3 regions of the Vibrio bathopelagicus genome follow, and region 3 is predicted to be linked to each of the others. Evidence: predicted binding sites of a transcription regulator. Region 3 holds the regulator's gene; each other region holds the start of a gene.
The links. Region 3 encodes MetJ, which represses methionine synthesis genes. Its sites were predicted from a motif close to TTAGACNTNTANANGTCTAA; they were not measured.

Region 1 (3,283 bases), 1.0 Mb from region 3:
CAAGCATTTCACCGCGTTCTGCCTGTTGTGGGTGTATTAAGTGGCATGCTGGTGGTGTTGGTGACCGTGATTAACGTTTATTCACTGTCGGAAGCGCAATTAGAACCTGTTATTTCAACCTTGTTGTTTAGCTTTGCTTTGCTTATCTCTTCTATCGTGGTTTGGTGTTGGCATTTACTGTTTGTCAAAACACCTGAGAAGCTGCAGTTAACGATAGCATTGCTGATGTTATTAGCGTCAGTGATTGGCTTAACACCGGTTTGGGCGTTGTAAGAGGCAGTCGAGTTCTCGAAACTTTTCGTTGATAAAATCCGTTGTAGCGAAAGAAGTGTGATCTGTTTTTAAGCATGCGGCTAGTAAGCGTTCTAAACTTAATTCTAATCGCGTGTTCGTTAGGAGTTCAGGATGGATTTAAGCAACGTCAAAGGTTTCGATAGCATTATCTTGCTCGGAATCGTCAACGAAAAACTTCGTTTGGAATGTGATAGCTTTGAAGAGCTGGTCAGCATGTATGAAATGGATATAGAAAGTGTCGTCGGTAAGTTGGATATGCTTGGCTATCAATACGATCCATTGACCAATCAGTTCAAGTCTTATCCAAGATAAACATCGATTGGCGCGTCATTGTTCGTGTTCAAACAAGTATCGTCCACTAATCGTTGATACTGAATTGATACTGAGAAAAAAGTCACAGATTATCTGTGACTTTTTTGTTTCTGCCGATTGCTTTTGTCTTGCATCTAACGTCGAGCACAGGCTTATTTAACCCACCATAAATATCGTTAAACGACTTCAATGCCATCTAGGTGGCTCTTACTTTGCTGCCTTGCCGTGCTAAAGAAAGCCTGCAGATAACGTTTGTCTTTCTCAGAGTTTCTCACTGCTGCAAATAGTCGTCTTGAAAGCCCTTTGCCCAATGGCTTACTGGCGATTAACCCTTGTCTCGAAAATTCACTGATCGCCCAATTTGGCAATGCCGCAACACCTAAACCAGCCGATACCATTTGCACCAACATCAATGTGTTGTCTGCCTGTTTCCATTTCTTCGGCTCTACGCCTGCGGGTTGCAAAAAGTGCTTCACAACATCAAGACGCTGTTTTTGAACTGGGTAAGAGAGCATCGTGATATCACTAAGATCTTGTGGTTCGATGCTTTGCTTGTCTGCCAAAGGTGAGTTAATAGCGGTGATTAAACGCATTTCGAAATCAAAGAGCGGTTCGTAATGGACCTCTGAACGCGGTTGAATGTCCGAGGTGATCACTAAGTCCAATTCCCCAGCCATCAAAGCAGGTAAAGGTTCAAAACCAAAGCCTGATGAGAAATCGAGCGTCACACTTGGCCAAGCAATTTGGTACTCCTTCAAAGCAGGCATTAACCATTGGAAGCATGAGTGACATTCGATCGCCATGTGTAAACGACCATTCACATCCTCTTTCAGGCTCGCCAGTTCGTTCTCTGCTTTAGCAATTCTTGGTTGTATCTCATCTGCGAGCTTAAGCAAGATCTCACCCTCAGAGGTGAATTTTACGGGCCTAGTTTTACGCAGGAAAAGCTGACCACCAATACGAGCCTCAAGGTCTTTCAATTGGTGAGAAAGCGCCGACTGAGTCAGATGAAGAGAAGTCGCAGTGGCAGTAAGCGAGCCGCTATCTCTCAAGGTGGTCAATGTTCGAAGGTGTTTAAGCTCTATCATGAGTATTCCTCATATTCCCTAAGCCAATTCAATATTTCTTAATAATCACCCTACGGTGTTTTTGATCTTTTGTAAACGTCTAGATGTCCAGATGGATTTAAACTGTTCATCTTTAGATGATTCAAGATGAATATTATTAATAAACAAGATGAATATTTGGACGTTGTCCATAGATCGAATTAAGGCGATAGTTTAGCCATCCAGACGCCTTTGTGAGGAAGTGAAATCATCAAAGGCCGTCTGACTGGAAATTAAAATTATCGAATAAGGAAAAGACTCATGACGACAACAACGCATATTCTTGGCTACCCACGTATTGGCGAAAAAAGAGAACTGAAATTCACGCTCGAGAAATACTGGCGCGGTGAGATTGACCAATCAGAACTTAAGCAGCTCGGCAGCGAGCTAAGGAATCGTAACTGGAATGTACAAGCCGACGCGAATCTAAGCTTTGCAACTGCGGGTGACTTCGCATGGTACGACCATGTTCTGACAACTACTCTACTTCTAGGCCACGTTCCAAAGCGTCATGCTGGTGGTTCCGACGGTGAAAAAGCCTTTCCAGATTTAGATACCTTGTTCCGCGTTGGTCGTGGTCAATCTCAAACACAATCAACCTGCTGTGGTAGTCAACATGGTTTGGAAAATGGATCAAAAGACAGCTCGGCAGCGTCTGACATGACCAAGTGGTTCAACACTAACTACCACTATATTGTTCCTGAATTCAGTAAAGACGACTCGTTCGAAGTGAGCTGGCCACAGCTGTTTGACGAAGTGAACGAAGCGATAAAAGCAGGACACAAAGTTAAGCCTGTACTTCTCGGCCCGCTGTCTTACTTGTACCTAGGCAAAGAAGTGGAAGAGGGCTTTGACCGCTTAACTTTGTTGCCTCGCCTTCTTACTGCCTACCAAGCAATTTTGGCTAAACTTTCCAAGTTAGGTGTTGAGTGGGTGCAAATCGATGAGCCTATCCTTTCTCTGGAACTTGAAAAGCGTTGGGCTGATTCATTCAAGTTGGCTTATCAAGTGATTCAAGGCGATGTAAAACTGCTGCTTACGACTTACTTTGATTCGGTGACTGACACGTTAGATAAAATCATAGAACTGCCCGTCAATGGTTTACACATCGACTTGGCTGCAGCACCGCAGCAACTTGATGAAGTGGTAAACAAGTTACCGAAAGACTGGGTGTTGTCTGCAGGTGTCATCAACGGACGCAATGTTTGGCGAGCAGACTTGGCTACTCAGCTAGAGAAATTACAACCAGTGAAAGAGAAGTTAGGAGACAAGCTGTGGGTGGCAAGCTCATGTTCGCTGCTGCACAGCCCGGTTGACTTAGAGTTAGAAGATTCACTTAGCGAAGAAGTGAAAAGCTGGTTTGCTTTCGCGAAACAGAAAGTGACCGAGGTGAGCTTATTGGGTGCGGCGCTAGACGGCGATCAAAATGCTATTTTAGCGTGTGAGACTTATAGCCAACCGATTGTTGCCCGCAAGAGCGCGACTCACGTAAACAAGCCTCAGGTACAAGAGCGCCTTAATACCATCACTAAAGCGTTAGCTGAGCGAAGTGCGCCTTATGCAGAACGTGC
Region 2 (3,283 bases), 1.3 Mb from region 3:
TGGCTATCAGTGCGCCAGAAACTGACGAAATTAACAGAAAGATGAAAGTTAACATGGGCCTACCTTTACTTTAAACAGCCTAAACATTATGAAGCTGAGTGAGTATCTAGAGCACGCCCTATTGAGTAAAGTTAAATTAGCTTATTGATATTATTGAGAGATAAACGTTTGAATTTTAGCGAGTTAAAATTACGCTCGCAAAAGCCGATAATGTTGTTCTTAAGGCACTCCCACGCTAATTAACTAAAATCCCCTACGCTTCCAGAACTGACTTTCGTCTTTACCAACTAAGTCGAATGTTTTGTCGGCAATGATGTTTCCTTTTAGCTCGACCGTCATGCGCCATTTACCGAGTTTGTTCGAGACTGGCGCCCAGATAGTGTCACCTAAGTAGAAATCCCAATCGTTGTTACCTACATACTCTTCACCATCGAAGGGTTCTAAGACCTCACCTTTGTCTGTGGTGATATCTGGGTGGTAGATGCAGTAACGGATCTTTTCACCTTTGGCCTTTTTAATATTCAGAATGTAACCAAACTCGACGTCAATTTCTGCGTCGACAATCGTGGTGAACTCTTGGATTTTTGGTAGGTCTTTGGATTTTGAATCCCATGTGGAGTAGATACCATAAGAGGTCATGTCGACCACAACAGAGCGCTTTGCCATTTCAATCTTTACCTTGGAGTTATTCTATGAGTTTAAGTATTGGTCGTTGTGTTTGATTCGTTAGCCAGATACTCGTTAACAAAAAAGCACAGGGCTATTCTTGCCAATCTTTCGCCATACGCTTAATCACCGATGGTTCGATATCGTGAACGCTGCCATATTGCTCACGGCAGACTTCTATAACCAAATCTGCTTTGTATTTGAGTGCAAGTTGGCGATAAGCCTTCATTTCCCACGGCTTGATAAAGGTATTCGACACCACGACATCTAGCCCTTGCTTTAGACCGTTTTCCGTTGTGTTCTGACACCACTCATGCGCTTGCTGCAACTGTCTAGGATCAAAACAGTACTCACCTTGTTCATTCACGTAATACATATCCGCTTCGACATGTAATGCATCGTAGGTCTTTGCTTTTGTTGATTTGCCCGAGCCAGGCAACCCTCGAATGAGTATTAACTTCATCTGTCACTTTACAGGCTAATTCGAAAACGTAAGTTTATCTTAAATACTAACGAGTTGCTCCGATAACTCCTCTAATCCTACATACTTGAATCAATCAGTTCCCCCAAGCTGAATGTGTGAACAACAAACACCAAGCCCCTAAAAACCTGTACCTTGCTTCTGATAAAAAACACAAATAATTTACATCTATCCACTTTGTATATCGACAAGCGTATCAAACTACTATAGATTTAGAAGTATAGACGTCTAAATATCTAGCTTAGGGAGAAAGCTTTGCCTATTCGCATTCCAGACCAATTGCCAGCATCTGATGTTCTTCGTGAAGAAAACATCTTTGTAATGCCGCTATCAAGAGCATCGACACAGGAAATTCGTCCGCTTCGAGTCTTGATCCTCAACCTAATGCCAAAGAAGATTGAAACTGAAACTCAATTCTTACGCCTACTATCGAACAGCCCACTGCAAGTGGATGTAGAGCTGCTGCGCATAGATGACCGACCAAGCAAAAACACACCAACCGAACACCTTGACAACTTCTACCGTCAATTTGAAATGGTCAAAAATCGTAACTTCGATGGATTGATCATCACAGGTGCGCCGCTTGGTTTGGTTCAATTTGAAGATGTGATCTACTGGGATCATCTAAAAACCATCATGGAATGGGCAAACAAGCACGTTACCTCGACTCTGTATGTGTGCTGGGCTGCTCAGGCAGGTTTGAAACTACTGTATGATTTACCAAAACGTACTCGTAAAGAGAAGCTATCTGGTGTTTATAATCACGAAATACATAACCCATATCACCCTCTTTTACGTGGCTTTGACGATACGTTTTTAGCCCCCCACTCACGTTATGCTGATTTCTCACCAGAATACTTAGCCGACCATACAGAGCTGGATATTCTTGCGACATCTGACGTCGCGGGTGTGTACTTAGCGGCCACCAAAGATAAGCGCAACGTGTTTGTTACTGGTCATCCAGAATACGATGCGCATACACTACACGGTGAGTACGTTCGTGATTTAGGGGAAGGTATGGAGCCAGTGATTCCAATCAATTACTACCCGAACAATAATCCAGACAACAAACCCATCGCGAGCTGGCGAAGTCATGGGCACTTGCTGTTCTCCAACTGGCTAAACTACTGTGTTTACCAGCAAACGCCTTACGACTTGGATCACTTCAGCGAAGACAACTTCACTAAAGACGATTAAACGAAAAGCCATTTAGGTATTTGGTTATTCAGAAAAAGTTCAGTAAAGCCGTGTTCAGTAGGTTGTTGATAAAACACCGAATTGAGCGCGGCTTTTTTATGGTGTGTGACTCGCATTCCATAATAGATTTACCACTTCGACGACTGCGATTTCATATGATGTGTCTGTGTTCATAAGGAGCCGCACATGCCTGCCAAGTCGTTGTTTTCATATCCGCTATTATCAAATCTCGCACTACTCGCCTCAATCTCAACGGTTGGCTGCGTTTCTGTAACTGAAGGACCACCTAAAATAGAAAGTGATCCGATTGCGATGTCTGAATCTCGAATTGAGTTAGGCTTGGGGTATATGGGGCAAGGTAACATGGTAAGAGCGCGAGAAAATCTTGAACTCGCCGTTAGACATGCACCAAGTTACTATCGCGCACGCCTGTCTATGGCTCACTACTTTGAACAAGTGGGAGAAATTGATGAAGCCAGAGTGACTTATCAAAAAGCTCTGCGCTTGGATTCAAAAAATGGCAACGTGCTCAATAATTACGGCACTTTTTTATGTAAACAAGGGGAATACGAGCAAGCCGATAAATACTTCAACCAAGCTATTGATCAGCCTTACTATTATTTAGTGTCTGCCAGTTATGAAAACGCGGCTTTTTGTGCATTTAAAGCGGGCGAAGTAGACCAAGCACGATACTACTTCACGAGAGCGATTGACCACGATCCAAACCGCGTAAAATCAATTCTTCAGTTATCAAAAATAGAAGTCAGTGCTGAGGATTATAATGATGCCCGGCTGCGTCTGTTTAAATTCCACCAGCGTTATGGCTATCAAGTCCCCTCACTTCAGATCTTAGTCGAACTAGAAAAGAAAGCCGGCAACAGCGCATTACAGCAGAAGTACCAAAGTGAATTAGACGAGCTGCTTTCTGCTTAAACCAGC
Region 3 (3,283 bases):
GCCAAAGCCCAACTGCTGTTTCTTGGCTATCTCGTGACCTGGATGTTCAGGAAGGCTTGGGTGGTAAATCGTACCCACCAGATCTTGTTGTTGCAGAGCCGTCAGAATTTCACGTGAACTTTCTTCGTGAACACGCATACGCGCACCTAGCGTACGAATACCGCGGAGCGTCATGTAGCTATCAAATGGTGTGCCGGTTGCACCAATACAGTTGCCCCACCATGCTAGTTCTTCAGCGTGCTCTTCAGTTTTCGTCACCACAACGCCACCAATAACATCCGAGTGTCCGTTGATGTATTTAGTGGTTGAATGAATAACAAAATCAGCACCCAGCTCTAAAGGCTTTTGGAACACAGGCGTCAAAAACGTGTTATCGACAGCAACCAGAGCACCCACTTCTTTCGCTTTGCGGCAAGTTTCTGCAATATCAACCACACGAACTAATGGATTCGATGGCGTTTCAATTAAGATCAACTTTGGCTTAAGCGCGATCGCGGCATCCAGCGCGGCTTGATCCGATTGATCAACAAACAGAACTTTGAAGTCACCTTTAAGTGAGCGTGTGTTAAACAGACGGTAAGTGCCGCCGTAGCAATCGTGTGGTGCGATAATAAGATCATCGCCACCTAAGAAAGCAGAAACCCATAAGTTAAGCGCCGAAGTACCACAGTTAGTAACAACCGCGCCTTTACCAGACTCAAGCTCAAACAGTGCCGTTTCTAATAAACCACGGTTTGGGTTACCAGAGCGGGTATAGTCATACTTTGGCACTTCACCAAAAGCGGGAAACCCATAGTTAGTCGAAAGATAAATTGGTGGGACAACGGCATGGTGTTGCGTGTCTGACTCGATACCAGTACGTACTGCGATGGTTGCTGGCTTCCGGCTGCTCATAGGTGCTTCCTTACAAGTTTTGCGTCTGAGAATCACAGCTGCTTGTCGGCATTTTGCGGCTGTGTTAGATATATGTTATTCACTTTACTTTCATAAACGTGAGACGTCAACACTTCTAGACGTCCATATGTCTTTGCTTATGGCAGTAAATCCCGCTAAAATCACCACTATTAATTTATTCTAACAACTAAAGTGATGAAGGTACGCAATGGCCGACTGGAATGGTGAATACATAAGCCCATATGCTGAGCATGGAAAGAAAAGCGAACAAGTAAAGAAAATTACAGTTTCTATCCCTCTAAAAGTGTTAAAGGTTCTTACTGACGAGCGCACTCGCCGCCAGATTAATAACCTACGCCATGCAACAAACAGTGAGCTACTGTGCGAAGCCTTTCTACATGCGTACACAGGCCAACCACTACCAACGGATGAAGACCTTCGTAAAGACCGTCCAGACGATATTCCTACTGAAGTGAAAAAACTGATGACAGAGATGGGTATCGAGTTCGAAGCATTTGACGAAGAATAACAATAACTCAGTCACTGCCTTCAATATTGATTCGCGATAACTGAACCCTATTTGTAACATCAACCACTACGTCCTCTATAACTGCGCAGTGAATGATAGACATAAAAAAACCGACTCCTAATGGGTCGGTTTTTTATTATTCTTTTTCACTCAATCGCGAAGCCGCAATCACAAGCGGCTACGCCATCCAGTGTCTATGCCATATAGTTAGCAGGCATCTCAATACGAGCAACGCCAGACTCAACCGCCGCTTCCGCTACTGCTTTTGCTACGCGAGGAAGTAGACGTGGATCCATTGGCTTAGGAATGATGTAACCTTTACCAAACTCCAGTGCAGTTTCACCCGCAGCAGCCAGTACTTCAGCCGGAACTTCTTCTTTCGCAAGTTCACGAATCGCTTTAACAGCAGCCAATTTCATTTCGTCATTGATTTCGCTCGCACGCACATCGAGCGCACCACGGAAAATGAATGGGAAACAAAGTACGTTGTTTACTTGGTTAGGATAATCACTACGGCCAGTACCCATAATAAGGTCAGAACGAACTTCATGAGCAAGCTCAGGCTTGATCTCTGGATCTGGGTTTGAACATGCAAACACAACGGGCTTATCAGCCATCAGCGTTAGTGCTTCTGCTGGTAACAGGTTAGGACCCGATACGCCCAAGAACAGGTCAGCGCCTTCGATAACATCTTCAAGCGTGCGCTTGTCCGTGTTATTTGCGAACAGCTCTTTGTATTCGTTTAGGTCATCACGACGAGTGTGGATCACACCTTTACGGTCAAGCATGTAGATTTTCTCACGCTGAGCGCCACACTTAATCAGTAGCTCCATACATGCTACAGCCGCTGCGCCAGCACCTAAACAAACGATCTTACACTCTTCCAGTTTTTTACCTTGAAGCTCAATCGCATTCAGCATACCCGCTGCCGTTACAATCGCAGTACCGTGTTGGTCATCGTGGAATACAGGTACATCACAACGCTCAATCAGGCGACGTTCAATCTCAAAACAATCTGGTGCTTTGATGTCTTCTAGGTTAATACCACCGAATGTATCTGCGATATTCGCAACCGTATCAACGAACTCATCGATTGTGCGGTGTTTTACTTCAATATCGATAGAATCTAAACCAGCAAAACGCTTAAACAGTAGCGCTTTACCTTCCATTACAGGTTTAGAAGCAATAGGGCCAAGGTTACCTAGGCCAAGAATCGCAGTACCGTTAGAGATAACAGCAACCATGTTGCCCTTACCTGTGTATTTATAGACGTTATCAACGTTCTGTGCGATCTCGCGAACAGGCTCAGCCACGCCAGGGCTGTAAGCAAGTGCTAGATCTTCTGCAGAGTTTGCAGGCTTCGTCAGTGCTACGGCAATTTTGCCTGGAATTGGGAACTCATGATAATCAAGAGCTTGCTGACGGAATCGTTCTTGAGGCGATAATTCTTGAGAGGATTGGTCTTGGCGGCTGTCTTCAGACATAGGTGTAGGTTCCTAGGATATTATTATTTGGGGGATCTTGTTCATGTTAATAGATGTACTTCAAAGTTCCTAGGTAGTTAAAGCCTCTGTCTCATTAAAAAACGAGATTTCACTACTAATAAGACCAGTGAGCAGTTGAAATTGCTATCGCTTGTTGAACTTTCAAGCGGATTTCTAGGAAGAGTGATAAAGGGGAAAGTAATGAAGCCAAACTCAAGTCGACAGCCTATCGTCGAGATAAACGGAGAGCGTTATAAAAATTAGTGTTTCCTCAAATTACAGGCAACAAAAAAGGACACCGAAGTGTCCTTTTTCATGTCTAAATAGCGAGAATTACTTCTTGCTAGAAAGAGCACCGAAACGCTTGTTAAAGCGA

Region 1: metE (5-methyltetrahydropteroyltriglutamate--homocysteine S-methyltransferase) is a predicted target of MetJ. The motif match lies at 1,766-1,785, and genes of this name have one in related genera.
Region 2: metA (homoserine O-acetyltransferase MetA) is a predicted target of MetJ. The motif match lies at 1,360-1,379, and genes of this name have one in related genera.

What each region holds. Positions count from the first base shown of each region.
Region 1 is NZ_CP062500.1:2,325,904-2,329,186, reverse strand. It holds gene IHV80_RS10275 (hypothetical protein) at 1-273, shown strand, start outside; gene IHV80_RS10270 (DUF4250 domain-containing protein) at 406-606, shown strand; gene IHV80_RS10265 (LysR substrate-binding domain-containing protein) at 783-1,694, opposite strand; gene metE (5-methyltetrahydropteroyltriglutamate--homocysteine S-methyltransferase) at 1,974-3,283, shown strand, end outside.
Region 2 is NZ_CP062500.1:2,065,810-2,069,092, forward strand. It holds gene IHV80_RS09065 (hypothetical protein) at 1-55, opposite strand, end outside; gene IHV80_RS09070 (DUF3859 domain-containing protein) at 244-666, opposite strand; gene IHV80_RS09075 (AAA family ATPase) at 761-1,129, opposite strand; gene metA (homoserine O-acetyltransferase MetA) at 1,403-2,344, shown strand; gene pilW (type IV pilus biogenesis/stability protein PilW) at 2,531-3,277, shown strand.
Region 3 is NZ_CP062500.1:3,349,496-3,352,778, forward strand. It holds gene IHV80_RS15010 (O-succinylhomoserine (thiol)-lyase) at 1-894, opposite strand, end outside; gene metJ (met regulon transcriptional regulator MetJ) at 1,103-1,423, shown strand; gene IHV80_RS15020 (malic enzyme-like NAD(P)-binding protein) at 1,618-2,907, opposite strand; gene rpmE (50S ribosomal protein L31) at 3,241-3,283, opposite strand, start outside.